Regions from separate parts of the Symbiobacterium terraclitae genome, predicted to be linked through region 2. Evidence: riboswitches for the same ligand, from Rfam matches in the RefSeq annotation. Region 2 holds a riboswitch; the other holds the start of a gene.
The links. Region 2 has a riboswitch for cyclic di-GMP ahead of fliM (flagellar motor switch protein FliM). Riboswitches for the same ligand answer to the same signal wherever they lie in the genome.
Positions count from the first base shown of each region.

Region 1 (11,166 bases), on a different contig from region 2:
GGCGAGCCGACCTCCGGCCCGGGCTACGCCTACTCCGGCACCCGACTGGCGGCCACCAACCTGTCCGGCCCCTACACCAACAACGCACAGGCCTTCCTGATCTCCCCGCCCGTCGACCTGACCGGTGGCCCGGCGGCCCTCAGGTTCAAGCACTGGCACAACCTGGAGACCAACTTCGACGTGGGCATCGTGGCTGCGACCACCGACTTCGGCGAGACCTGGGACATCCTCGCCCAGTACACCGGCGCCAGCGGCGAGTATCGTGAGGCGATCATCGACCTGTCCGCCTACGCCGGCACGCCCAACCTCTTCATCGCCTTCGTCCTCGACACCGACGGCAGCGTCACCCGCGACGGCTGGTACGTGGACGACGTGGAGATCTACGTGGACGAGGAGGCCCCCGACGCCCCGTCCGGGCTGACCGCGCAGCCCACGGCCATGGGCACCGTCGCCCTCCACTGGGGCGCCGTGACCGCGGCTGACTTCGACCACTACACCATCTACCGCTCCACCGCCAGCGGCGAGGGCTACAGCGCCATCGCCACCACGGCGAACACCGGCTACATCGACGGCGACGTGACCGCCGGTACCACCTACTACTACGTGGTGACGGCCAGCGACTGGTTCGGCAACGAGAGCGCCTACTCCGCCGAGGCCTCGGCGACGGCGGCTGCCGTCGAGATCCGCTTCACCGACGACATGGAGGCCGGGCCCGGCGCCTGGACCACGGACGGCACCAACAACTCCTGGGAGTGGGGCGAGCCCACCAGCGGTCCTGAGCAGGCCTTCTCCGGCCGGTACCTGTGGGCGACCAACCTCTCCGGCAACTACCCGAGCAACGCCAACGCCTCCCTCGTCTCGCCGCCGATCGACCTGAGCGGCCTCAGCGCAGCCTCCCTGCAGTTCACCCACTGGTACGCGCTCGAGCGCAACTTCGACTACGGCCTGGTGGAGATCTCCGCCGACGGCGGCGCCACCTGGACGGAGCTGGCCCGCTACACCTCCCCGGCCAGCGGCGGCGCCCCGGTTGGCCCGGAGAGCCCGCTGATCGACCTCACCGCCTACGCGGGCCAGACCGTGCAGATCCGGTTCCGGCACACCTCTGACGGCTCCGTGCAGTATGCCGGCTGGTACGTGGACGACGTGATCGTGGCCGGTGCCGCGTCCGGCGTGTCGGCGGTCGACCTGAGCTTCTCGACCGGCGGCGAGCCCGCTGCGCTGAAGGACGGCCAGAAGCCGGCTGAGTCCGTCACGCTGCAGCACCGCATCGTCAAGGGCGACGGCGTCAAGTCCGAGTACCGCATCGACGACGGTGAGCCTGCGGTGGGCATCACGGCGCTGCCCATCCGCGAGGCCACGGTGACCGTGCTCGAGTCGGGCCGCGTGGTTCGCACCAACCCCGCTGACGGCTCGTACACGCTGGACCTGCCGGCCTCCACCTACACGCTCGTGGCCGAGTCCTACGGCTACTACCCGCAGCAGCGCGTGGTCACCGTGGAGGGCGGCGAGGAGGTCACCGTCAACTTCCTGCTCGAGGAGATCCCCTACGGTCTGCTGACGGGTACCGTCACCAACTCCCGCACCGGCGAGCCGGTTGAGGGCGCCCGGGTCCACGTGGTCGAGGACGCCCGCGTCGCCCCGACGACCACCGACGCCGGCGGCCGGTTCACCCTGCGGGTGCTGGAGGGCTCCTACACCCTGGTCATCTCGCACCGGAACTACTACAGCACCTCGCTGTCCGTGGAGGTTCCCGGCAACGAGACGACCGAGGTTGACGTGGCCCTGCAGCCCTTCGTGGGCATCCCCGGCGAGCTGGCCCACGACGACGGCACGGCCGAGACCGCCTGGGCGATGTACGACGCCGGCAACGGCTGGGCTGTGCGGTTCACCACCGAGCAGCCTGTGCTGGTGACCGGAGCCAAGGTCTACCTGTGGGATGCCAGCTGGCCCGGCATGGGCGCTGACGACTTCCTCGTGGCCGTGTTCGGTGCCAAGCCGGACGGCTCGCCCGGCGACCTCCTGGCCGGCCCGCTGCTGGTCGAGGACGGCATCCTGGGCGGCTGGAACGAGGTCGACCTGCGGGCCTTCGGCGTCACGGTGCAGGGCGACTTCTACGTGGCGTTCATCCAGGCCAACGACCACCCGTACACGCCGGGCCTGGCCTTTGACGAGTCCAGCGACCAGGGCCGCACGTGGGAGTACGTGGCCGGTGGCTGGGGCCCGTGGACCGAGCCCAGCAACGCCATGATCCGCGCCCTGGTCTCCGTCGAGGTCGGCGCTCCGGTGATCACGCTGCCGGCCGACGGCACCTTCACCAACCAGACCGAGGTTGCGGTTGAGGGCAAGAGCGTCAAGGGCGCCACGGTAACCATCTTCGACAACGGCGAGCAGGTCGCCGAGGTTGAGCCGGGCGACGACGGCGTCTTCACCGCCACCCTCGAACTGGCCGAGGGCGAGCACGTGCTGACCGCGGTGGCCGCCAACGACGAGGGCATGACCACCGATCCCTCAGCGCCGGTCCGGGTCACCGTGGACCTGACCGCACCGGAGTTGACGATCACCGCGCCGGAGGACGGCGCCATCCAGAACCACCGGCTCCTCACCGTCACGGGCCAGGCGACTGACCTGCACCTCGCCGGCGTCGACGTGAACGGCACCGCGGCCGAGGTCAGCGAGGACGGCCGGTACACGGCCGAGATCATCGTCCGCGAGGGCGAGAACCTCATCACCGTCACCGCCACCGACCGGGCCGGCAATGCGACCACCGCCACCGTGACGATGACGGTCGACAGCACCGCACCCGAGCTGACGAACCTCCAGCCTGACGCCGACCTGACGCTGACCACCGGCGACACGCTCACCGTCTCCTTCGAGTCCGAGCCCGGCCTGGCCCTGGCTGCGTTCAGCATCGTGGCTGACCTGGGCGGCGGCGGCGCCACCGGCGACGACGCCATCCACGGGCTCGAGCCCGGCGAGGTCGCGATGACCGAGACTGCCCCGGGCCTGTACGAGGGCACGTTCACCGTGCCGGAGGGCATGAGCCTGCCGCAGGCCTACGTGCGGTTCCGGGCGATGGATGCCGCGGGCAACACCACCCGTGCCACGGCCCCGGGCAGGCTGACCATCGAGGAGGGCAGCCAGGATCCCGGCGACCCGGGCGATCCCGGTGATCCCGGTGATCCCGGTGATCCCGGTGATCCCGGTGATCCCGGTGATCCGGGTGATCCCGGCGACCCCGGTGACCCCGGTGAGCCCGCCGGTCCCGTGGCCGTCATCGAAGGCCCCGAGGTCGTCCTGGTGAACAAGAACGGAGAGTGGAGCGGCTCCAGCTCCTACTCCGACTCCAGGATCACCCGGTACGAGTGGGACATGGGGGACGGCTCCAAGCCCGTCCGGAAGGCGACGGTGAAGCACAAGTACAAGCAGCCCGGGACGTACACCATCACCCTGACCGTCACCGACCAGGACGGCAACACTGATACCACGACCCTGGAAGTGGTCGTCGTCGAGCCGCCGGAGGCCGTCATCAACGGTCCCGCGTCGGTGAAGCAGCTGCACGTCGCCTCCTTCGACGGCAGCCAGTCCGCCGGCTCCCGGATCGTCCGGTACGAGTGGGACATGGGCGACGGCCGGCCGGCCCTCGAGGGCCCCAGCGTCGAGTACATGTGGCCGCGGACGGGCACCTACACCGTCCGGCTCACGGTGACCGACGAGTTTGGACACACCGGCACGACCACCCTCAAGGTCAAGGTAACCAAGTAAGCCTCCGGGCAGGAAGGGGAGCGGACACGCGCTCCCCTTCCGCCTGTGCTGTCGGATCACGCGGCGCGCACCGGTACGGGGCATGGCGGGCTTCGCGCCTCCCGCGGCCTGTGGGCGCCGCGCCGAGGCCCTGGTCCCGCCCGCCGGGTGGCACCCATGGGGCTTCCTGCCCCTGAGGGTTTTCACGTACCCCGGGATGTGGGAAGAGCACCTCACCCGCGAGGGCGAGTGCAGGCTCACAAATCACCCCCAATTTCACCCGGCCCGACCTGCAAAAAGGTGGTAAACTTCCTCCGAGTCCGCCCTTTGGGAGGGAGGAAGATCTGATGAAGCGCCGCGTGATGCGCCAGCTGCGGTCGGCGCTGGCCACGCTGCTCTCCCTGGCGGGACTGGTTGTGGCCGCCATCCCGGCTTTCGCGCAGGAGCCGGAGGAGCAGGCCGCGTGGGTCCTGGCCATGGAGCACGAAAACCTCGAATGGGAAAGGGAAGGGGGACCGCTCTGCCGGGATACCCGGTACAGCGTGACCATCGAGGCCTCGGAGAAGGACAGGCTGTACCGGATGCCGGTGGAGTGCCCTGACCTGCAGACGCTGGCCCCCGGGGACTCCGGCCACGTGGGTACCTACACGGTGAGGTACGACGGACCGGGGACGCTCCGGCTGCAGTTCAAGGCCGAGGTGCAGGGCGTCCTGTTCTCGGGGGATCACCCCATCGAGCTGACGATCGCGGACAACAGAGGGAACACCTACCCCTCCGACGGGAAGTACCGCAACGTGCCCAGCCCGGGCCCCGACAGCCCGCTGGTCTTCACGGTCAGCTACTCCTGGGACCGCGCGGCGGGTAACGCATATCAGGGGCACGAGGGCAAGGTCTTCCTCACCCTCCTCGCCAAGGGCACCGGCCAGTCCGGCGGTGGCGGTGGCGGCGGAGGCGGCGGTGGCGGAGGCGGTGGAGACACCCCGCCTGTTCAGCCGCCCACCACCGAAACGGAGACGCCCACCCCCGTCACCACCGGCCGGGTGGTCGTCCGGGTGCTGGGTGACCCGTGGGGCGACGGCGATCTGATCCCGCTTCCCGGCGCCGCCGTGACCCTGGCATCCTTTGCGGCCGAGACGGACGACAGCGGGCAGGCGGTGTTCGAGGGCCTCCCGTTCGGCTCCTACACGGCCATGGCGACCGCCGCCAACCCGTTCAGCGGCACGTCACCGCTCACGGGAACGGGTTCGGCGACGATTACCGCAGAGGAACCCGAGGGGTTCATCACCATCGTGCTCACCTGGCCGCCGGTCCCGCGCACCCCGCCCGGCGAGCCTGCAGAACCGCCTGCGGAGGAGCTGACCGGCTCCCTCACCGTGCGGGTGCTTGACGCCAGCCCGCGCAACGCCGGCGGGCCGAAGCCCATCGTCGGAGCCGTCGTGCAGGTGGCGGACCGCGCCGGGTACACCAACGCGGACGGCGAACTGCGGCTCGAGAGACTGCCGCTCGGCACGTACACCGCCTACGCCGAGGCTGCCGACCCAGCCCGTCCGGACGGCCCGCGCCGCAGCGGCACGGCCGTGGCGACGCTCACGGCCGAGCAGCCGGATCAGACGGTCACCATCGCGCTCTCCTGGTCGGACATCAGCGAGGTCGAGTTCGCGCCCGGCGGAATCGCCGGCCGCGTGTGTGCGCCCCGGCAGGGCGGCGCCCGCATCTGGGCGACGAATGAGGCCGGCGAGACCGTCGCGACGGTGGTCGCAGCCACGGGACGGCTGGGCGTGTGGCTGGACTACACCCTGAACGACCTGACCCCCGGCGTCTGGACGCTGTCGCTCCAGAACCCGGGCGACCGGGAGGTCTCGCAGCGGGTCGTCGTGCTCCCCGGGCAGGTCACCACCGCGCCGGACTTCACGCTGGCGTGCACGGGCGACGGGCCGGTGGCGCCGCCCAACTTCGGCTACTACGTCGCGGGTGGCGTTCTGCTGCTCGCCGGCTGGCAGCTGCGGCGGATGGGCAGAAGGCTGCAGGGATGATACGATAACACTGCCGCAACATTCGCGGCCTATACTTCAACGGTTTGGAGGGCGTATCGTTGCTTCAAAAACTGCAGTTGCTCGCGCGGGAGGGCACCATCGCCGTCACCCACGCCTATCTCGGACATATCAAGCGCGAGGAGGACCGCAAGGTTCTGGCCCACGCCGATACCTACGCGTGGGACGAGGTCGACCAGAGCCTGAAGGGAATCCTGATGCAGCATCTCTTCCAGGCGTTCGAAGGCGCGCTGGGCGAGGTGAACTTCCCGTGCATGTACACCGGGGAGGTCCTGGCCGTCGACAAGGTGGCCCCGGCGGAGTTCGACCGGCTGAAGAACCGCCCCAGCGTCGAGGTGCTGGAAGCGATCCGGGACATGGACCAGGTACGGCCCGAGACGCTGCTGGAACTGGGCAACGTGCTGGCCTACAAGGTGATGGCGGCGGGCGCGGTCAAGAACCACATGGTGGCGGTCCTCCGTTTCCAGGCCATCCCCGAGCTGGGTGCGGCCCCCGTCACCTTCAGCTTCGCCACCCTCCTCGACCTGGACGACCGGGAGGAATCGCTCTTCGACGAGCGCACCGGCCGGTTCGTCACCCAGGTGCTGAACAACGTGATCAAGCGGTCCGCGGTAAGCCGCGCGGCCCTCTTCCCCTGCCTCGACGACAACGGGCGGGAGATCGCGGACATGATGGTCTACGCCGGCAGCGGCGCCGCCGCCTGGTTCAAGGCGCTGGAGGCCACCCGCCGCCTCAGCCCCCGCCGGGAAGGCCAGGCGTTGCTGCGGATGATCACCGAGCAGAACGCGACGGGCGAGGTGCCGCACGACCTGTTCCGCCGCATGGGCGAGGACCTGCTGGACCAGGCAAACGACGGCCTCAGCGCGGAGTCGGTGGTGCGCAGCCTGGAGAGGGCGGTGGGCCACGGCGTCGACCGCCTGGGCTTCCAGGCCCGCTGGGAGTCCGCCTTCGGCGACCTCTCGTACCGCCCGGCCTACCACTCGCTCTTCGGCGGCGGCGAGGCCGAGAAGCCCACGCGGATGAAGATGCAGGCCGGCGACATCGAGATCACCCTCACGCCCGCGCATCTGGAGTCCTTCCGGCAGGTCACGGTGGGCGACCAGACCTTCATCCTCTTCGCCGTGCCCGAACGGGCGCGGGTGGTGGTGGGCAAGGACCTCGACCTGCGGATCAAGCCCGTGGCGCTGGCCGACATCCAGCGCTGGATGACGGGTGAAACGGAGTAGGCGCTGCAGGCGACAGGACAGCGCAAGGCGGGACCGGGCAGGCCGATCCCGCTTACGACAGTCAGGCAGCGCAGCCGGGGGCGGACGGGCCCGCCCGGCCGCATCCCGGTGTACGCGCAACAAGGGCGGCTGAGCCCGCCCTTGTCATGGATACTAGCGTGCCGCAACCTCCCGCTCCACGCGGATGGTCACCAGCCCACGTCCGCCAAAGCTGGCCTGGTGGGAGACGTCCTCGTACCCCTGCGCGATGTGCGCCGCCGGGTCGAAGAAGAGCAGGTCCCGCTGGCGCTCCGCAAAGGTGGGATCAACCGGAACCCAGCCGCGGTCGGGATGGTAGTACTCCGCCCACGCGTGGCGGTTCTCCGGGCCCAGCGGCCCCGCAAGCCCGCCGCTGTCGGCCCATCCGTAGACCAGCCGGGCCGGGATCCCCACCGCACGGGCCATGGCGACGAAGAGGCTTGCGTACGTGCCGCAGGAGCCAACGCCCTTCTCGAACCCGGCCAGGGCGCCTTCGGCGGCGCCGGTCCGGCCGTAATCGAGGTGCGTGACGACGGCATGCAGAAGCGCCTCCACCTGCTGGTCGACCCCTGCTGCGCCGGCGACGGCGCCGCGGGCAAGCGCAGAGATGCCGGGGTGATCTGACTCAACGCCGGGTTCGGCGGCGAGGTACCTCTCGTGCACCGGACCGACGGCGGCCCGGGTGGCAACACCGGATCCCTGCGCCGCACTCAACTCGACGACGAGGACCTCCTCGATGACGAGCGCCCCTCCCGGCGCCACCTGGGGCACCTCGAAGGTGGTGGCCCCGCGGGCCGACCGCATCCGCACGCCCGTGGGGACGGAGCGCTGCGGCGCCCCCCGCAGGCGCTGGCCGCCGGCGTCGGCCGCGGCGGCGGGGAGCGTGAGGACCAGGTTCGTCACCGGTTCGGCGGTCGGGTTCTCGATCGTGATCCGGGTGCGCACCTCCACGGTCCGCGGGGCGGACCCTGCGAGGCCGACGGTGGATGCGCTGAGCAGCAGCACGGCGGCCGCGAGCACGCGCACCGGTCGTAGGGCATGCATTGCTGTATACACCACTTTCGGCAGCCCGGCTGTCATAGGCGGTAGGCCCTTAGACCCGTGGCTTTGCGTCGCCGCCTTTCGGCGGGTTTGCCTTTATCGAGTGTTGCTGTTACCCATGTTAGTCGTTAGGCGTTGTATCGTCAATATTACGATGATTGATTCCTTCTGGCTGCTGCGCGCCCCGTCGGGCCCCGGCCCGCGCCGAGGCCTCGGCGGCGTTCAGCTTCCGCCAGAGCGCGACCCACTTCCACGCGAGCGAAACCAGCACCACGGCCGCAAGGAAAACCATCGCAATCCGGATGGGGGCCATCTGCGCCCTCCTCACGCTGCTTGCGTTCGTATGGGCGTTCGACCTCGCGAACCGTGCCTCCTGCCTTCGCAAGGAAGGGATCGACCATGAAGGACCAGCTCCCACCCGCCCGCGGGCGCCTCGCTGCGCGGCTCGGCGCCCTTCTCCTGCTCGCCGGGGCCGTGCTGGTCGCCGTGCCGGCCATCCGGTGGGCCCGTGAGGAACTCGCGGACCGCCGCCAGATGGCGCAGGTGCCGACGCCGTCTCCGGTGATGCTGCAGAGCCCCGGCGACCTCGGTCGCACCGGCGGTTCCGACGGCCCCGGCCTCGACGCCGGTACCGGTGGCCCCGGCAGCGGCGAGGGCTCAAGTGTCCCGGACGGGGGCGGCTCCGGCGAAGGGGGCGCTGCGGCGCTGTACCAGATCAGCATCCCGCGCCTGAAGGTCTCGTACCCGGTGGGCGAGGGGGTCGACAACGACGTGCTTGACCGGGGCCCGGGCCACTACCCGCAGACCGTCCTGCCGGGCGAGGTGGGGAACGCAGCGCTGGCCGGCCACCGCACGATCCGCGGCCGCCCCGCCTTCTTCTACCGGCTGAACGAGCTGGAGCCCGGCGACCTCGTGCACGTCCACTACACCGACCGCAGCCTCACCTTCGTGGTCGAGCGGGTCTTCCTCACCGACCCTTACGACCTCTCCGTCATCGCCGCCACCGACTACCCGGCGCTGACGCTCACCACCTGCGACCCGCCGGGTAGCGACGAGATGCGGCTGATCGTCCAGGCCCGCCTCCAGTCCAACGGGCCAACCCCGCAGACGGGCCGGGGCCTGCCCGCCGGCCGCGCACTCGGCGCGGGACCGACTGGCTAGCCCACCGGTCCCCGCTCCCGCGGGCCAGCCTCTCGGACGCCGAGGCGCCTGCACACTGGCCCCACGCATGCAAAACGCCCCCGGGCAAGCCCCGGGGGCGCCTCTGTTCAATCCCACCTCCGCCGGTCCTCGAACCGGGGGCCGTCCGCCGGAATGGCATCGGCCGGCACCGACGCCACCTCGGGGTTCAGCCGGACCGCCGCCTGCACCGCCTGGCGCACCGCCAGCGGGTCGGCCGGCCCAGCCACCTCGATGCGGAGAATGTCCCGGTGGTGCGCGTCGCGCTCCACGACCGCCCGCCACCGCTCCACGCCGGCCAGGGTGGCCATGGCCTCCTCCAGCTGCCGCGGGTAGAGGAAGATCCCCCGGACCTTGGCCACATCGCCGACCCGGCCCAGCCAGCCCCGGAGCCGGAGCGACGGCCCGCCGCAGGGGCAGGGCTCCCCGGACAGGGCGCTCAGGTCGCCCGTGCCGAAGCGCAGCAGGGGGTAGGTCTCGTCCAGCAGCGTGACCACCACCTCCCCCGCCTCGCCCATGGGCACCGCCCGGCCGTCGGGGTCGCAGATCTCCACGATCACCCCGGCGTTCAGGTGCAGGCCCGGACCCTGCCCGCACTCGTGGCCGATCAGCCCCACGTCGGCGGTGCCGTAGGCCTGGTACACCGCCACGCCGTAGGAGGCGATCTCCTCCCGCAGGGCCGGCGGCAGGGGTTCGCCCGTCACCACCGCCCGGCGGAGCGGCAGGGAAAGGCCCATGTCCGCCGCCCGCCGCAGCAGGGCGAGCAGGTAGGAGGGGAGCCCGACGTAGCCGGTGGCCCCCACCGCGGCCGTCACCCGCACCTGAAGCTCCTGCTGGCCGACGCCCGCGGGGACCACCACGCAGCCCAGGGCGCGGGCGGCCGAGTCGAACATGAAGCCGGCCGGCGTCAGGTGGTAGCTGAAGCAGTTGATCACCCGGTCGCCCGCCCGGAACCCGGCGGCCTCAAGCGCCCGGCTGAAGCGCCAGAAGTCGGCCGCCGCGCCCTGCGGGTCGTAGATGTCGCCAGGGCTGACGAAGATGCGGGCCAGCCGCTCCACCGGTTCGGCCAGCAGCCCGCCGAAGGGCGGGGCTGCCGCCTGTACCCGGCCCAGCGACTCCTTCCGCAGCACCGGCAGGACCGCCAGCGACTCCACCCCGTCCGCGAGGCCAGGATCGACCCCCGCGGCCGCCAGCCGCTCCCGCCAGAAGGGACTCTGCTCCCGGGCCCGGGCGACCACCGCCCGCAGCCGGGGTTCCGCGCCGGGCGGAACCCAGCGGCTCAGGCCGCCGGGCCCGCCCCCTGCTTCCACTCTGCTCATGCCAACCACCGTTTCCTGCGCTTGTAGGCCTTGGCCTCCCGATAGCTCTTCCGCCCCACGTCGCTCAGGCCGAGGTAAAACTCCTTCACGTCTTCATTGTTCATCAGCGTCTCCACGGGCCCTTCCAGGACGATGCGTCCGTTCTCCATGATGTAGCCGAAGTGGGCGATGGAGAGCGCCACCATGGCGTTCTGCTCCACCACCAGGAAGGTGGTCTTCATCTCCTCGTTGAGCCGCTTGATGATGTCGAAGATCTCCCGCACCAGGCGGGGGGCGAGTCCCAGCGACGGCTCGTCGAGCAGCACCAGCTTCGGCCTGGCCATCAGGGCCCGCCCGATGGCGACCATCTGCTGCTCGCCGCCCGAGAGGTAGCCCGCCTTGGACCGGCGCCGGCTCACCAGCTTGGGGAAGTAGTGGTAGACCATCTCCAGGTCGCGCCGCACGTTGGACCGGTCGGTGCGGGTGTAGCTGCCCGCCAGCAGGTTCTCCTCCACGGTGAGGTGGCCGAAGACGTGGCGGCCCTCCATCACCTGGAAGATGCCCTTCCGCACGATCTCGGCGGCCTCCTTGTTGTTGATCTTCTCCCCCATG
Region 1 covers NZ_JAGGLG010000018.1:45,504-56,669, forward strand. Annotated here, with positions in the region: gene J2Z79_RS11140 (S8 family serine peptidase) at 1-3,762, shown strand, start outside; gene J2Z79_RS11145 (MSCRAMM family protein) at 4,089-5,774, shown strand; gene J2Z79_RS11150 (hypothetical protein) at 5,834-7,018, shown strand; gene J2Z79_RS11155 (transglutaminase-like domain-containing protein) at 7,172-8,080, opposite strand; cyclic di-GMP riboswitch class I at 8,097-8,182, opposite strand; gene J2Z79_RS11160 (hypothetical protein) at 8,199-8,390, opposite strand; gene J2Z79_RS11165 (sortase) at 8,477-9,238, shown strand; gene J2Z79_RS11170 (phenylacetate--CoA ligase family protein) at 9,346-10,575, opposite strand; gene J2Z79_RS11175 (ABC transporter ATP-binding protein) at 10,572-11,166, opposite strand, start outside.
Region 1: another riboswitch for cyclic di-GMP. It lies ahead of J2Z79_RS11155 (transglutaminase-like domain-containing protein); the one in region 2 lies ahead of fliM (flagellar motor switch protein FliM).

Region 2 (11,166 bases):
AGCACCGTGCCGTCGGCGCCGAACTCGGGCTCGGCCCCGGGCACAACCAGCGGCACGCGGTTTCCGGCGTCGTCCTCCACCAGCACCCGGTAGCCCTCCGTGGTGGTGATGGTGCCGTCGGCCATCTGGAGGAAGGCGCCATTGCGCGTGCGGTAGAGGCTGCCATCTGGCCGCAGGGCCAGAAAGTAGCCCGGCCCGGTGAGGGCCAGGTCGAGAGCGCGCCCCGTCTCGCGGAGGTCGCCCTGGCGCTCGTCCACCACCACCTGATCGACCCGGCTGCCGTTGCCCAGCACGCCCACCCGCTGCGGGGCGGCGTCAGCAGGGTCGCCCATGCGGTAGAGCAACATCGTGTCGAACTCGGTGGAGGTGGCACTGGACCGCTTGAAGCCGCTGGTGTTGATGTTGGCGATGTTGTCGGCCAGCACGTCGGTGCGCACCTGCTCCACCGCCATACCCGATCGCGAGGCCTCAATGCCACGGATCATCCTGCCATCCCTCCCGTCGGACTCTCTCCGCCGGCCGGCGGGCCGGCAGCGGGCGAAACCTCCCGCAGAGCCAGGTAGATCTTGATCTGGCCGATCTCGGTGATGATCGGCACCGTCAGCATGTTGATCGCCGTGGGCGCAAACCGAACACCCGTTCCGCGCACGATGCGGGGCGGCGAGATGCGGCTGGGCCACCCGGCCGACTCCAGCGTGCCGGCGGCGTAACCGGTGATGAGGTTGCCAAGCTCGCCGAGGGCCGACTCGGCCATCGGGTCCGTGATGGGATAGTCGGACCCGGTCATCGCCCGGATGATGCCCTTGGCCATCGCGAGCTCCATCCCGTAGATCACGATGCCCTGCACGGAGCCCATCACGCCGATGACCACGTTGACGGCGTGCAGCGTGGAGATCGCCTTGCGCATCAGGGGCTTGTCCGAGACCACGCTCTTCAGTCCGGCCTCCGAAGCGAGCACCTTCAGTCCGGCGTACACGAACGGGTTCAAGAACTCAACTTTCATGACTACACCACTTCACGCAGGTCAGGTGCCCCGGCGCGTGATCTGCACCGCCATCCGGTCGCCCACCACCCCGGGCTTGCCGTGGAAGACGAGCTTGTTGCCCACGAAGACGGGCAGTTCGCTCCCCACCCGGGTGTTCAGGCGAACCAGATCACCGACCCCCAACGCCAGAAACTCGCCGAGCCGGATGCGGGTCTTCCCGAGCAGGGTGGTCAGCGGGAGCGGTGCCCCCTGAACCGCCCGCCGCAGGCTGTCTTCCTCGGACGGGCTCATGTGCTTGGCGTCGGCCAGCCACGACTGCGGCGACAGCCGGGAGAGGACCGGCTCCACGGTGGAGTATGGGTAGGCGTAGGTCATGTGGCCCAAGTGCTCGCCGATCTCCACCGCCAGCGTGATCGCGGCCACCACCTCGGTGGGCCCGCCGGTCTGGATGAAGACGGGGTTGGTCTCCACAGCCTCGATGCTGGGATCGATCTCGGCGACGTTGCGCCAGGCCTCCTTCATGGGCCCGAAGGTGTCGCGCACCACGCGCTGGATGATGCCGAGTTCGATCTCGGTCAGCTCCCGCTGCGGCTGCGCATCGCTTCCGGGCCCGCCGAAGACCCGCTCGACGATGGCGAAGGCGACGTTGTGGCTGATCTCCAGCAGGCAGATGCCCGGGAGGGGGTTGATCTTGAACGAAAGGGTGATGGTGGGATTGGGCAGCAGCTGGGTGAACTCCGAGTAGGTGAACTGGTTGGTCGAACGCACGTTGATCTGGACCCAGGAGCGCAGTCCCGCCGAGAGGTATGACTGGAGCAGCCGGGCCAGGTTCTCGTGGACCAGCACCAGCGTTCTGATCAGATCTTTGTTGAACTTATTAGGCCTACGGAAATCATACGTACGAACGTTGCTGCCCGTGGACATTACGAGCGCATCAATTTCGGCCTGGCTCAGTGGATTCTCCATGCGCGTAACCCTCCATTGGGCAGGAACTGTTTCATGTGATCACTGAAAGACAGAACTAGTTAAACATAACTCTTTTACCTAGGATTCGCGCCAAATCGCCGGAATCCTTCCCGAATACAGGTAGGTTAGGGATTTTTCATCCTGTCCTTTTCGATATATGTGGTTATGAACCCTTCTACAAATAGCCGCAGGAGCCAATTTGGCGCTTTCCGGGACAATGGGAAATCCACCAATGATCGTATGGGCCCCGTCTTGGCGCCACCGAAACAATGGCAAAAGCACCCCCAAGACGCCGGCGGCCGTCCGCCGACATCCCGAGCGGCAACCCGGCTGGCATGGGAGCATGCGCTCCTTTAGCCCCGTGGCTTTGCGGCCCCGCCTTTCGACGGGTGTGCCTTTATCGCTTGGTTGAGAGTGCTCGCATATCCCTTGGACACCTGGTTGAAGGAAGGCATTAGCAATAGATTCTAGATCACTCCGAGAACACCTTCATGTTTCGTAGGTGATTTTACGCGTGACTTATTTTCGCGCTGTATTACGCGCGGACCAGGATGAGCCCGACCGGGCCCATCCTGGTCTCGCTGCGCAGGGGGGATTAGCAGACGTAGTCGCCCTTCTCCAGAACCCGGGCGGCGATCTGCCGCTTCAGGGCGATGGTGTTGGTGGGCGTGTAGCGGGTCAGCCGCTTGAGCATCGAGAGCTGGGTGCGCAGGGTATCGCCGTCCTCCTCCACGGCGGGCAGGAGCGTGCGGGCGATGGTGGCAATGCGCTCGAAGGCCTCCTGGCAGTAGACGCGGGCCATCTCGGGCTTCAGGCCGGGCCGCCCCGCGCGGATGGCCTTGAGCGCCCTTAGCACGGCAGACTCCATGGCGTAGATCTCGATGGCGATGTCGGCCACGCCAAGGAGCAGCTCCTGCTCCTTCTCCAGCGCCATCTGGAACTTCTGCACGCCGAGGCCGGCCAGCATGAGGAAGACCTTCTTGGCCCGGTCGATCATGAAGACCTCCTGGGCCAGCGGCTCGTCGGACTCCTCAAACGGGGTCAGCTCCATCAGCTCGCCCTGCAGGCCGGCCAGCGCCTGCATGATGGGCAGCTGCCCCTTCATCGCCCGGCGGACCAGCGTGCCGGGGATCAGCAGGCGGTTGATCTCGTTGGTGCCCTCGAAGATGCGGTTGATGCGGCTGTCGCGGTAGGCGGTGCTGACCTCGTACTCATCCATGAAGCCGTAGCCGCCGTGGATCTGCACACCCTCGTCGGCCACGAAGTCGAAGGCCTCGGAGCCGAAGACCTTCATGATGGAGCACTCCATGGCGTACTCCTCGAGGCGCTTGGCCACCTCGCTGCCGGGGGCATCGGGATCGAGGCCCTCCAGCGCGCTCTCGAGGAGCCCGGCGGTGCGGTAGCCCATGGACTCGGTGACGTAGGTGCGCACGGCCATGTCGGCCAGCTTCTGCTGGATCGCCCGCAGCTCGGCGATGGGCTTGCCGAACTGGTTCCGGGTCTTGGCGTACTCGGCCGCGATCGAGAGCACCAGCTTCGCCGAGCCGACGGCGCCCGCCCCCAGCTTCCAGCGGCCGATGTTCAGGATGTTGAAGGCGATGTGATGGCCCTTGCCGATCTCGCCCAACAGGTTCTCCACGGGCACCTTGGCGTCCTCGAGGATGAGGGAGCAGGTCGAGGAGGCGTGCAGGCCCATCTTCTTCTCCTCAGGCCCGATGGAGACGCCGGGGAAGCTCCGCTCGACGATGAAGGCGGAGAACTTCTCGCCGTCCACCTTCGCGTAGACCACGAAGACGTCGGCAAAGCCGGCGTTGGTGATCCACTGCTTGGTACCGTTCAGGATCCAGTACTTGCCGTCCTCGGACAGCCGGGCCGTGGTGCGGGCGCCCAGGGCGTCAGACCCGGCGTTGGGCTCGGTGAGGGCGTACGCCGCCACCCACTCGCCCGTCGCCAGCTTGGGCAGGTACTTGGCCTTCTGCTCCGGGGTGCCGAAGTAGACGATGGGCAGCGTGCCGATGCCGGTGTGGGCGCCGATGGTGATGGCGAAGGCGCCCGCCCGGGAGTACTCCTCCACGGCGACGGTGGCGGTCACCTTGTCGAGCCCCATGCCGCCGTACTTCTCGGGGATCTCCAGGCCCAGCAGGCCCAGCTCGCCCAGCTCCTGCAGCAGCGGGCGGGAGTGGAACGGCTTATCCTGCTCGATCTCGTGCAGCCGCGCCCGCACCTTCTCGGAGAACTCGCGGGCCGTGCCGGCGATCATCCGCTGCTCCTCGCTCAGGTCCTCGGGCGTGAACACCTGCTCCGGATCCGGCATGGAGAGCAGGAAGGAGCCACCCTTCAACATCTTGGTAGCCTCGGACATCTTCGTACCTCCTTCGTTCTCCCGGGTTCCCCCGGGTACCCCTTCGGTTGGATGGTCAGCTCTGTCGTTCTGGAGTCCTCGCACAGCCACATGCCCTGGGGCTGCCGCCAGCCGTGCTGGAGTCGTCGCACCTGCACCGGTCTGGGGTGCCCGTGCCAGGGGCAAGGGGGGCAAAGGCGCATTGCTGGCGCCAGTTCAAAGCTCCGCAGGAGGCCGGCGCGAGCGCAGCGGAGCAAGCACGCCCGGCCGACGAGGAGCTCAACCCCCGTGCCCCATCCGCCGGCCGTGCTGGAGTCGTCGCACTTGCACCGGTCTGGGGTGCCCGTGCCAGGGGCAAGGGGGGCAAAGGCGCATTGCTGGCGCCAGTTCAAAGCTCCGCAGGAGGCCGGCGCGAGCGCAGCGGAGCGAGCACGCCCGGCCGACGAGGAGCATTACCGCTGGTGCGCGCCAGCGGCGCCGAGCCCCCTTGCCCCTGCCGCACGTCGTGCTGGAGCGCGGGCGCCTGGGCCCGGGCAGGGCGGGCGAAGCCGCATTCCTGGCGCCGGTTTAAAGCTCCGCAGGAGGCCGGCGCGAGCGCAGCGGAGCGAGCACGCCCGGCCGACGAGGAGCATTACCGCTGTTGAGCGCCAGCGGCGGCGAGCCGCCCTGCCCGGTAACACTGAGATCAGTGCACGAACTCCAGTACGCCTGCGGCGCCCATGCCTCCGCCGACGCACATCGTCACCAGGCCGTACTTCGCCTTGCGGCGCCGGGCCTCGTACATGATCGTCACGGTGAGCCGTGCGCCCGAGCACCCCAGCGGGTGACCCAGGGCGATGGCGCCGCCGTTGACGTTCACCTTGGCCGGATCCATCTCCAGCTTGCGGATGACCGCCAGCGACTGGGAGGCGAACGCCTCGTTCAGCTCGATCAGGTCGATGTCGGCCAGCGTCAACCCGGCCAGCTTGAGGGCCTTGGGCACCGCCGCCACCGGGCCGATGCCCATCACCTCGGGCTCAACGCCGCCCACGGCGAACGAGCGGAAGATGGCCATGGGCTTCAGGCCCATCTCCTGGGCCTTCTCGGCCGACATCACCACCACGGCGGCGGCGCCGTCGGTGGTCTGGCTCGAGTTGCCCGCCGTCACCTGGCCTTTTGCGGAGAAGGCCGGGCGCAGCTTCGCCAGCGCCTCCATCGAGGTGTCGCGCCGGACGCCCTCATCGGTGTCGAAGACGAACTCCTTCTCCACTGCCCGCTTGCCGTCGAACACCGTGTGCTTCACGGTGACGGGGACGATCTCGTCCTTGAACCGGCCGGCGTCGATGGCCGCTGCCGCCTTCTGGTGGGACGCGAGGGCGAAGGCGTCCATGTCCTCCCGGCTCACGTCGTACCGGGCGCAGACCATCTCGGCCGTATGGCCCATCGACATGTAAAGCTGCGGGTAGCTGGAGACCATCCCGGGGTGCGGGCGGGGCGTATGACCGCCCATGGGCACCCGGCTCATCGACTCGACGCCGCCGGCCACGGCGATCTCCATCTCGCCCGACCGGATGGCCTGGGCCGCGATGGCGATCGCATTCAGCCCGGACGAGCAGAACCGGTTGATGGTGAAGCCCGGGACGCTGGTGGGCAGCCCTGCCAGGATGGCGGCGTTGCGGCCGATGTTCAGCCCCTGCTCGCCCTCGGGGAAGGCGCACCCCAGCACGACGTCCTCCACCGCAGCCGGGTCGAGCCCCGGCGTGCGGGCAATCGCTTCCTTTATAACGGTGGCGGCCATGTCCTCAGGCCGCATATGGCGGAGCGACCCCTTCGGCGCCTTGCCCTGCGCCAGTCGGGCTCCGCTCACGATCACAGCTTCGCGCACCACTTCGCCACCTCCCTAGTTCCGCAGCGGCTTGCCGGTCTTGAGCAAGTGGGCCATCCGGGCCTGGGTCTTCTTCTCGCCCAGCAGGCTGAGGAAGGCCTCGCGCTCGAGGTCAAGCATGTACTGCTCCGTCACCCGGGTGCCCGCCGGCACGTTGCCGCCGGTCAGCACATAGGCCAGCTTCCGGGCGATCAGCAGGTCGTGCTCGGTGGCCCAGCCGCCCAGGAACATTCCGTAGGCGCCCATCTCCAGCACCGCCCTGCCATCCGGCCCGGCCACCGGGATCAGGGCCGGCTCGGGCGGCCGGTAACCCGCGGCCTCCATGGCCAGGACGGCCTGCTTGGCCTCGTAGAGCTGGTGGTCCTTGTTCACCACGATCTGGTCGCTCTTCCGCAGGTAGCCCATCTCCTGGGCCTCCCGGGCGGAGGTGGCGACCTTGGCGGTGGCGATGGTCTCGAAGATGCGGTTGACGATGGGCTGCGTGTCCACCTGCACCCCGGCCGGGATCCCCTCCAGGCCGCGGATCAGCATCTCCTTGTTGCCGCCGGCGCCGGGGATGACGCCCACGCCCACCTCGACCAGGCCGATGTACGACTCAGCCGCGGCGACGACCCGGTCGCCGATGGCGCACAGCTCGTAGCCGCCGCCCAGCGTGAGGCCGTACGGGGCCACCACCACGGGCTTGGGCGCGAACTTCAGGGCCATGAAGGCGTTCTGGAACTGCCTGGCCATGATCTCCAGGTCGTCCCACTCTTCGTCCTGGGCCTCCAGCAGCATCATCGCCACGTTGGCGCCCACGCAGAAGTTCTCGGTGCGGGCGCCGATCACCAGGCCGGACCACCGGCCGCTGGCCAGCTCCTCGGCCGCGGCGCGGCACATGTAGATGATATCGTTGCCGATGGCCGACTTGGGCGAATGGGTCTCAAGCAGCAGTACGCCGTCGCCCATGTCCAGCAGGGTGGCACCCTTCTTCTCCCGCACCACCTTGCCGGTCTCCCGCAGCGCGGCGATGTCGATCACCCGGTCGCTGACGGGCACCGGGGCGTACTCGCCCTTGCTGATGAAGAAGCTCTTGCCGGCCTCCCGCCTGTAGAAGCCGCCCTGCTTGGCCGCGGCCTTCACCCAGTCGGGCACGGCGTGCCCCTCGGCCTCCATCCGGGCGATGGACTGCTCGAGGCCGATGGCGTCCCACATTTCGAAGGGGCCGAGCTCCCAGTTGTAGCCCCACTTCATGGCGTTGTCGATGGCGACCACGTCATCCGCGATCTCGCCCACCTTCTCCGCCGCGTAGAGGAGCGTGCGCTTGGTGATGGCCCAGAGGAACTCGCCGGCCTTGTCCTTCGCGAAGACGAGGGAACGGACGCGGCTCCGGAGGTCGGGGTTGGCCTTGGCGGCCTCCAGGGAGGCGAAGCTGGCCTTCTTCCGGGGCCGGTACTCCATCGTCTCCAGGTCGAGGGTGAGGATCTGGTCGCCTTCCTTCTTAAAGAAGCCCTGCTTCGCCTTCTGGCCGATCCAGCCCCGCTGCACCATCGCGCGGATGGAGTCGGGTACCGTGAAGATCGCGGCCTCGGCCGGGTCCGGGATGGTGGCCTTGCAGTTGTCGGCCACGTGGCAGAAGGTGTCGATGCCGACCACGTCCAGCGTGCGGAAGGTGGCCGACTTGGGCCGGCCGATGGCCTTGCCGGTGAGGGCATCCACCTCGTCCGGCGTGAGCCCCAGCCGGTTCATCTCCTCGAGGGTGACCATCATGCCGTAGACGCCGATGCGGTTGCCGATGAAGTTCGGGGTGTCCTTGGCCATCACGACGCCCTTGCCCAGGACCCGCTCGGCGAAGTCGGCCATGAAGGCCACGATCTCCGGGTCGGTGTCGGGCGTGGGGATCAGCTCCAGCAGCTTCATGTAGCGGGGCGGGTTGAAGAAGTGGGTGCCCAGGAAGTGGCGGCGGAATGACTCGGGCGTGCCCTCGACCATCGCCTTGATCGAGATGCCCGAGGTGTTGGAGGAGACGATGATCCCGGGGCGGTGGAACTCGGCGACCCGCCGCCAGAGGTCCTGCTTGATCTTCAGGTTCTCGATGACGGCCTCGACCACCCAGTCGCACTCGGCCACCCGGGGCAGGTCGTCCTCCAGGTTGCCGGGGGTGATGAGCCGCAGGACGTCCTTGGAGTACAGCGGCGAGGGCTTCAGCTTCTGCAGCGTCTGCAGGGCGTTGGTGGCGAGGCGGTTGCGTACTTCCTTGGACTCGAGGGTCAGCCCCCTCGCCGCCTCCTCGGGTGTGACCTCCCTCGGGACGATGTCGAGCAGCAGCGTGGGAATGCCCACGTTGGCCAGGTGCGCCGCGATCTGCGCCCCCATCACGCCGGCCCCCAGCACAGCTGCCTTCCGGATCGCGTTGGGCACGAGTCTCTCCCTCCTTGCAGTTCCATCCAATCGGTGGCCTTCGCACTGTTCGGGCCGTGCACTGACCACGGCATCAGGCGCTCAGGGCCGCTCCACTCAGACTCCCCAGGCCGGCTGTAAGCACCGGTTGACCTGGGCAGCGGGGGCGAAGGCGCATTCAGGCCGCAAGTTCAAGCTCCGCAGGCAGACGGCGCGAGCGCAGCGGAGCGAGCACGCCAGTCTGCCGAGGAGCAATACCGCTGAATGGGCGGCCTGGGCGCCGAGCCCCGCTGCCCGGGAGGTCCCTGGGCGCCGAGCCCTGCTGCACAAGCGCTACCCGAGCAGCGCCTTGAACTCCCTGGTCAGCAGCGGCACGACCTCGAACAGGTCGCCGACGATGCCGTAGTCGGCCACCTTGAAGATCGGCGCCTCCGGATCCTTGTTGATGGCCACGATCACCTTCGAGGCGCTCATGCCCGCCAGGTGCTGAATCGCCCCGGAGATGCCGCAGGCGATGTAGAGGTCGGGGGTGACGGTCTTGCCCGTCTGGCCGATCTGCAGGGCGTAGTCGCAGAACCCGGCGTCGGCGGCGGCCCGGCTGGCGCCCACTGCGGCTCCCAGCACCTCGGCGAGTTCGTACAGCGGCTTGAACCCTTCGGCCGACTTGACGCCGCGGCCGCCGGCCACCACGATTTTGGCGGCGGTGAGGTCCACGCCCGTGGCGGCCTGCCGCACGACTTCCTTGACCACCGTGCGCAGGTCGACGGGGGCAGCCTCAGACTGGACCACGTCGCCGCTGCGGCCGGCGTCGGCCTCAAGGGCGGCCACGTTGTTGGGCCGGATGGTGGCGACGATGAGACCTTCGGTGACGATCTGGGTGACGTAGGCCTTGCCGGCGTAGATCGGCCGGGTAAAGACCACCTGGCCGCCCTCCAGCTTGACGGCGATGGCGTCGCTGATCATGCCGGCGGCGTTGCGCATGGCGAACCGGGGGAGCAGGTCGCGGCCGATGCCGGTGTGCCCCATCAGCACCACGTCGGCCTTCTCGGCCAGGTAGACCTGCTGCAGCGCAGACAGCCAGCCGTCGGGGGTGTACTCCTTCAGGTGCTCGCCCTTGACCAGGACCACCCGGTCTGCACCCCGCGCGATGAGCTCGGAGCCGTCCACATCCGCCTGCGACAGCAGCACAGCCGTGACGCTGCCGCCCTCGGCGATGGCCCGGCCGGCGGCGATGCACTCGAACGACACAGGGCGGAGCTGCCCGTTGCGAACCTCTGCGACCACCAGGATGTTGCGTGCCATATTCCTCGCGCCCTCCCCTATACAACCTTGGCTTCGCTGCGGAGCAGGTTGACCAGCTCGCGGGCCTGCTCCTCCGCCGTTCCGCCCAGCATCCGGTTCCGCCGGTTCTGCGTGGCCTGGTAGACGGAGGTGATCGCCGTCTTCGGGGCGACGTCCACCCCCAGGTCTGCGGCGGTCAGGCGGGCGATCTGCTTCCGCTTGGCCTTCATGATGCCGGGGACCGACGGGTAGCGGGGCTCGTTCAGGCCCTGCTGGGCGGTGATCAACGCCGGCAGCGACACGGTGACCACCTCGGTGTCGCCCTCGGCGTCCCGGTGCACCGTCGCCGTGCCGCCGGCGACCTCCAGCTTGAGCGCGGCCGCCACGTGCGGCATGCCCAGCAGCTCGGCGACCCGCAGCGCCGTCTGCCCTGCGCCGGTGTCCACGGACACGTTGCCGGCCAGGAGCAGGTCGAAGCTCTTGCCCTTCGCCCAGGCGGCGAGCAGGTTTGCCACCACGAACTCGTCGGCGTTCTCGGGCGGCGTGATGGCCACGGCCTCGTCGGCGCCCATGGCCAGGGCCCGGCGCAGGGCCTCGTCGACCCGGTCGCCGCCGACGGAGATCACGGTGACGGTGCCGCCGTGAGCCTCGCGGATCTTGAGCGCCTCCTCCACCGCGTACTCGTCGTAGGGGTTGATCACCAGCGTGACGTCGTCGTCGACCACCCGGCCGTCCTTGACGGTTACCTTGGCCTCGGTGTCAAAGGTCTGCTTGAGGAGCACCAGGATTTCCATGTGCGCCACTACCTCCTTCTCGGTCTTCCATAACGCCGTGTGCGATCAGCCTGTAGGTGGGTTCTGCAAGCGCTTCGAGGTCAAACTTGAACCCCGACAGGACCCATGCGGTGACGGTCTGGTCGAGGGTGCCATAGATGAGGTTGCGGATCTGCTTGGCCGGCACGTTGCGGGTGAAGAGGCCCGCAGCCTGGCCCTCGGCAATCACCTGATCGACCACGGCAAACCAGCCCTTCATCAGGCCGCTGATCCGCTGCTGCACCCGGGTGTCCGCCTGCCGCATCTCGATCTGCGTGACGGCGGCCAGGTCGGGCCGGCTCCCCAGCGAGCGGAAGTGCTGGGCGATCACCCGGCGCAGCTTCTCCCGGGGATCGCTCACCCCCGCGATGGCCTCCTGCTGCTCGCGGATCAGGAGCTGCAGCCGCTCGCGGAAGAGGCAGACCAGCAGATCGGGCTTGTTCTCGAAGTAGAGGTAGACCGTTCCCGCCGCCACGCCGGCCTCGGCCGCGATGCGCGAGATCTGCGCACTGTGGTAGCCCTGACGGGCAATCACCTG
Region 2 covers NZ_JAGGLG010000002.1:66,079-77,244, reverse strand. Annotated here, with positions in the region: gene J2Z79_RS01805 (flagellar hook-basal body protein) at 1-485, opposite strand, end outside; gene J2Z79_RS01800 (chemotaxis protein CheX) at 482-1,003, opposite strand; gene fliM (flagellar motor switch protein FliM) at 1,025-1,951, opposite strand; cyclic di-GMP riboswitch class I at 2,269-2,357, opposite strand; gene J2Z79_RS01790 (acyl-CoA dehydrogenase family protein) at 2,547-4,313, opposite strand; gene J2Z79_RS01785 (thiolase family protein) at 4,978-6,156, opposite strand; gene J2Z79_RS01780 (3-hydroxyacyl-CoA dehydrogenase/enoyl-CoA hydratase family protein) at 6,172-8,556, opposite strand; gene J2Z79_RS01775 (electron transfer flavoprotein subunit alpha/FixB family protein) at 8,869-9,837, opposite strand; gene J2Z79_RS01770 (electron transfer flavoprotein subunit beta/FixA family protein) at 9,855-10,610, opposite strand; gene J2Z79_RS01765 (fatty acid metabolism transcriptional regulator FadR) at 10,576-11,166, opposite strand, start outside.